2 regions of the Halobacillus sp. ABD4_316 genome follow, and region 1 is predicted to be linked to the other one. Evidence: riboswitches for the same ligand, from Rfam matches in the RefSeq annotation. Region 1 holds a riboswitch; the other holds the start of a gene.
What was found. A riboswitch is a leader RNA that binds a small molecule or an ion and turns the genes downstream of it on or off. The one in region 1 is predicted to bind lysine.

Region 2: another riboswitch for lysine. It lies ahead of ACXAJH_RS12155 (Na+/H+ antiporter NhaC family protein); the one in region 1 lies ahead of dapA (4-hydroxy-tetrahydrodipicolinate synthase).

The regions. Positions count from the first base shown of each region.
Region 1 is NZ_JBSWZA010000002.1:203,112-206,246, forward strand. It holds gene ACXAJH_RS08160 (branched-chain amino acid aminotransferase) at 1-872, shown strand, start outside; gene dapA (4-hydroxy-tetrahydrodipicolinate synthase) at 923-1,828, opposite strand; lysine riboswitch at 1,950-2,127, opposite strand; gene ACXAJH_RS08170 (MFS transporter) at 2,654-3,135, shown strand, end outside.
Region 2 is NZ_JBSWZA010000002.1:1,054,764-1,057,898, forward strand. It holds gene ACXAJH_RS12145 (bifunctional metallophosphatase/5'-nucleotidase) at 1-567, shown strand, start outside; gene yunB (sporulation protein YunB) at 730-1,506, shown strand; lysine riboswitch at 1,561-1,744, shown strand; gene ACXAJH_RS12155 (Na+/H+ antiporter NhaC family protein) at 1,879-3,135, shown strand, end outside.

The sequences.
Region 1 (3,135 bases):
GGCAGACTGTATTTGAAGGATTGAAAGCCTACCGGACAGACGACGGACGTGTCCTGCTGTTCCGTCCGGAAAAGAACTTTGAGCGCCTGAACCTATCCGGTGACCGTCTCAGCATCCCACCTGTCGATGAAGACGAGGTACTGGGCTACTTGAAGGAGCTTGTCGCTCTGGAAAAGGACTGGGTACCGGAATTTGAGGGAACTTCGCTATACATCCGTCCGTTCATCATCGCTACGGAACCGAGCCTCGCTGTTGCTCCGTCCAAATCGTATAAGCTCATGATCATCATGTCACCGGTCGGTCCGTACTTCTCCGGAGGAATCAAGCCGGTTACCATTAATGTGGAAGACCAGTTCACAAGAGCCGTCAAAGGCGGAACCGGAATGGCTAAAACCGCCGGTAACTATTCGTCCGGCTATCAGGCCCAGGCGAAGGCAGCGAAGGAAGGCAATGCTGACGTCCTTTGGCTGGATGGTGTGGAAAAGCGCTACATTGAAGAAGTCGGCAGCATGAACATCTTCTTTAAAATCGATGGGGAAATTGTGACCCCTGCTTTGAGCGGAAGCATTCTGCAGGGGATTACACGAACATCAATCATTGAAGTACTGAAAGAATGGGACATTCCAGTGACCGAACGCCGCATCTCTATTGAAGAGTTGTATGAAGCGTATGAACAGGGAAAACTGGAGGAAGCGTTCGGAACTGGAACTGCGGCCGTCATTTCTCCCGTCGGTGAGTTGAACTGGCTTGGGAAGAAAATGGTGATCAACGACCACGAAATCGGTGCGCTCTCCCAGGAGCTGTATGATACGATTACAGGCATTCAGCGTGGAAGAAAAGAAGACAGCTTCAGTTGGACCATCGAAGTATAAGAAAGCAGAAAAAGGCTGCCGGGAACATGTTCCCGGCAGCCTTTTTTCTGTCAACCGACCATATGGGCTTTTGGTGCTTCTTTAGGCTGAAGACTGTTGTAGGTCTCCATGACGCGGGCGGTCTCTTCTTCCGTTAAGGGAAGGAGCGGGAGGCGGACGCCTCCGGTATGAACGCCCATTTCATTCAACACCGCCTTGACCGGGGAGGGACTCGGCGCTGAGAAAACAGCGTGCATGACAGGGAGAAGCTTTTGATGAAGACGCGCGGCAAATGGGGCGTCTCCTTCTCTGAAACTCTGAATCATCTGCTGCATCTCATTCCCGATGATATGGGAGGAGACGGAGACGATGCCGGTTCCTCCGATGGCGACAAACGGAAGGGTGTTGGAATCTTCCCCGCTGTATACCGAAAAGTCACGGTCTGTTTCACGGATGATTTCCGCCGCGGCTTCCAGGTCACCGCTCGCTTCTTTTACGGAAACGATGTTGTCAATTTCAGAAAGGCGGATAATCGTTTCCGGTTCCATGTTGACGACACTGCGTCCCGGAATGTTGTACAGCATGACCGGAAGGGAAGTGGCTGCGGAAATTTTTGAAAAGTGCTGGTACAGTCCTTCCTGTGTCGGCTTGTTGTAATAAGGAGCCACAAGCATGATGGCATCCACGCCTGTCTGTTCGGCTTTTTTCGTCAATTCAATGGATGCGCGGGTGTTATTGGATCCTGTACCGGCGATGACCGGGACGCGGCCGTTTACAACTTCTACCACGTGTTCAAACAGCTGGAGTTTTTCATCCGTTGTCAGTGTCGGGGATTCACCGGTCGTCCCACCGACAACCAGGCCGTCACTGCCGTTCTCGATCAAGTGGTTGACTAAAGCTCCCGTTGCTTCCAGGTCCATATTCTCGTCGTTGTCAAAAGGGGTCACCATCGCTGTCAGTACTTGCCCGAAGTTCATTAACCTCACACCTTTTCTTGTATTTTGTACGTTCGAGGTCGTGAGGGCCATACGGCAGTAAAATCAAAAACGACAGCATCAAGGGCTTCGATGCTGCCGTAGAAACTTTTATACCGTTCCTGCGTAAGATAGCCCTCCATATAGTTTCCTATATGACAGTTCTGTGCCTGTTGAGCATCAGACCCAGCTTCAGGACCATGAGAGTCCGTACACTTCGGCAATTTCCCCTTTCCGCATGCCTCCATGGATCTCATTCTCCTCCACATGCGTACTCTTGTCATTGCACCTCTATCCTTACTTCAAATGAAATTTGAAATAAGAAACTATTTAGTTAATAAAAATAGTACCAAAATTAACGCCTGCTTACAACAGGGAAGTGCTAAAATCATGCTATTCGACAAAAATGGTCGCCAGGCACCGATGTCCGACTCATCTTTTTTATAAAGCTCTGTTAAAGTCTGTTGTTGATATTTTAAACGATTACTAAATCGTCTCCGTCTGGAATTAAGGGTCCGGTCCGTTGTTTACTCAGAGCATGGGATGGCAGGGAAAACCGTCCGCTTTCCGCGGGGAACGAAGTTTGAGGAGGCTCACGGTACCCCACGGTACCCCGCGGAAAGGGAGTCATTCCCAAGCCCGCCTCCTACAAATCCCATGACAGAAAGGGGTGATAGGAGCTCATATGTTAAATAACAACACCGAGCAATAACAGAGCCTTTTATAAAATCCGTCTGCAGGCGGAGGAAGAATCCATCCCGGGCACATCGAGAAGGACATGGATATTCCTTACACTTAAAGGAACTTACAAAAAAGGTGGGGATAGTCATGTCCGGTTCATCCATTACCGTTTCTAAAGATACACCGTTGGCAGAACAGCGTTCCATTTTTCGAAATAGAAATTTTCTCCTGTTATGGGGAGCGGCCTTGTTGTCCAGTTTCGGTATTTCGTTCTTTTTATTTACTCAAAGCTGGTATGTCGTCCATGAGCTTCGTTTGGAAGCTTCGCTCGGTGTGCTGTACGTGGCAGCAAGTATTCCGCGGCTGGTCTTCATGATTGTCAGTGGAACGATCGCCGACCGGTTCAGCCGGACGAAACTGATGTTCCTGTCCGATTTCACGCGGGGGGTGCTGTTAACAGGACTCGTCTGCTGGTATTTCTTCGGGGACATCAGTCTTTGGACATTCGTCGGCTTTGCGTTTGCTTTTGGTATTTTAGATGCGTTCTTCTGGGCAGCAGAGGGGGCGGTTCTACCGTCAATCATTTCCAGGGATCAATTGACCCGTGGAAATTCAGTGATTCAAATGAC
Region 2 (3,135 bases), 850 kb from region 1:
CGCCGTCTGGAAACCCCTGTAGCCTATTTGAAAGAGCCGATGCATATTGCCTGGTTCCAGGACAGTCCGCTTATGTCCAGACTTACGGAGCAGCTCCGCACATGGACTTCATCTGATATAGCCATGTTGAATGCTGGCGTTCTTCTGGACCATCTGCCGGCCGGGGATATTACGTATGAGGACGTTCACCGGATCTGTCCGCATCCGATGAATCCATGCAGGGTGGAGTTAAGAGGAGATGAACTTCTTGAAGTCATCCGGGCGGCTCATACGAAGAAGCTGACGGAAATCCGTCTGAAAGGGTTCGGTTTCAGAGGAGAAGTTATAGGCAGAATGGTTTTTGCCGGCGTTGATATTGAACGACGGCAGGATGAGGACGGAGAAGAGCGTGTCGTTCAAGTGCTGTACAAAGGCAAGCCTGTGGAATACGATCAGACGTACAGCTTTGCTACAGCAGACACATTTACGTTCGGTCGTTTCTTCCCGGAAATTGCTTATGCAGAAACGAAGCAGTATTTTATGCCGGAACTCTTAAGGGATTTACTGAAAAAAGAACTGAAAAAATAAAATGATCCCCCTGCCGGGAAAGAAAGCGGCAGGGGGATTATTTTATTGTCTCCCTGTGCTGTATGAGATGTATAAAGATATCCTGTATTTCTGCGAAAGGGACTATCTTTGGTGATTAGAGAAAGGGCGCTCCTCATATATATAGAGGGGGAGGGTGCCTGTATGCCTAAAAACCGAGTGACTAAACGATCCACCATAGGCAGGCGGATTGTCATCAGCCTGTTGTTTTTCGCCCTTTTCACGGTGCTGAGTCTCTGGTATATCAACAGAGGGGTGACGCCGGCGCTGGTCGAGATTGCTGAAACAAAAGCCCAGCAGCTGGCAAGAGATGCCATTAATGAAGCTGTAAGCAAACAGATTGCAGAAGACCTGCAATTTAATGACTTGGTTAAGATGGAAAAAGATGATCAGGGAAATGTCGTTTATATGGGATGGAACTCTGTGCTTGTCAACCGAGCTCTCCGGGATACAACCATCAGGGTCCAAAATTTCCTGAAGCGGATGGAGCTTGGTGAACTGCCGATGGAAGATACGACACTGGAACCGGACCTCGACCCGGATCGGACTCCGGAAGAGCAGGGGGAACAGCCCGCAACACTCATTGAACTTCCGATTGGGATGGCTACCAACAACAGTCTGCTTGCCAACCTTGGACCCAAGGTGCCTGTACAGCTGCGTGTCATTGGAGATGTTCAGTCTGAAGTAGATATTGAAATGACGGAATACGGAATCAATGCCGCCTTGTTTGAATTGACCATCCACTTTGAGGTAAATGTTCGAATCGTCATCCCTTTTTCCACAGAAACGACGGTCGTCACCAACAATATTCCAATCGACCAGGCTACGATTCTCGGGGAAGTACCGGAATATTTCGGAGGCATGTCCGGAGGTGACGGCGGGAACCCTTCGTTCTCCCTTCCTATGGAGCCCTTGCAATAATGGCCGGTCACTGATACAATACCAAAGAACTGAATATGCGTGACCTTATCAGATCGGTGAGGTAGAGGCGCAGGCATCATGAGTAGCTGATGGGAGTTTGACAAGCCGGGATCATTAGTGAAAGGGAAGGCCTGCCGAAGTGTGGCTGAACACGTCAAGTTTTGACACGCTGGTGTATACCTGAAGAAGGCATACACTGTCATGCATGCTTTTGGGTGCATGGGGCGCTACTGATCGAAATGGAGGATAATCAAGTTGTCTGCAGACAGTGATGGATTATTTTCTGTCATTGTTTTTTTATTTTATTCCTCATTTTATACCCACCAGTAGCCTTCCATTCCCGTAACATCAAGATATACGGAGGGGAAACACATGGAAGGAACCATCTTTTCTTTAGTTCCAGCAATACTTATGCTTATCCTTGTCTTAGTCACAAGGCGCGTCATCTTGTCCCTTGGGATAGGGATTATCGTCGGAGCATTCATGCTCACACAAATGGATATTGGAGCAGGTCTGGGCTTGATCTGGTCTATATTTGCCGGTATTTTCGTCAGCGAAGGGGCGTTAAACACAGGGAATCTGTATCTCTTGTCCTTTTTATTTCTGCTCGGAGTCGCCACAGCCTTTATGACGGCCTCCGGAGGCAGCCGCGCTTTCGGTAAATGGGCTGTTGAAAGGATCCGGACGAGAAAAGGGGCCAAGCTCGTTCCGTCCATTCTAGGTATCATCATTTTTATTGATGACTACTTTAATGCTCTTGCAGTCGGACAGGTCGCACGTCCTGTAACAGACCGCTATAAAGTATCCAGAGCCAAACTGGCCTACTATATAGACTCCACTTCAGCGCCGATTACGGTCATATCACCGATATCCAGCTGGGGAGCTTATATTATCGGAACGATTGGAAGCATTCTTGCAGCCAATGAGATTTCGAACTATCAGGCTTTTGAAGCTTTTGTTCTTATGATCCCGGCAAACTTCTATGTATTTGCAGCACTGCTTCTTGTATTTTTGACGATTTATCTGCGTCTGGATATTGGTCCGATGAAAAAGCACGAAAACAGAGCCAAGGATACAGGCGAGCTTCACAACCCGGATAGAGGGGATGTGCCCGGCGACTTGAACAATGAATTCAAGGAGCATGACAACGGGAAGATTTCCCACTTAATCTGGCCGATTGTAACGTTGATCATCGGTACAGTAGGAATGATGGTTTATACAGGAATTCAAAGTTCAGAAGGAACCGCGGATATCCTTTCCATCTTTGCTAACACAAACGTAAACATTTCCTTGTTTGCCGGAGGGATCATTTCCGTAGTCACAGCCCTGCTTTTATATGTCGGGCAGCCGTCACCGAAATCCGGTTTGCTGCACGTATTTCTACAAGGGTTTAAAGCGATGCTGCCGGCGATCTACATTCTGATTGCTGCCTGGATGATCGGCGACATTATCAGCCGCCTGCAGACAGGGGAATATCTCGCCCAGCAGTTCAGTCAGGCGGATGTGAACATCGCCTATCTTCCGCTGATCATCTTCCTGTTATCCGGTTTTATGGCCTTATCTACAGGAACGTCCTGGGGAACTTTCGGAATTATGCTTCCGATCGCTGGAGAAATTGCTGCTGTCACC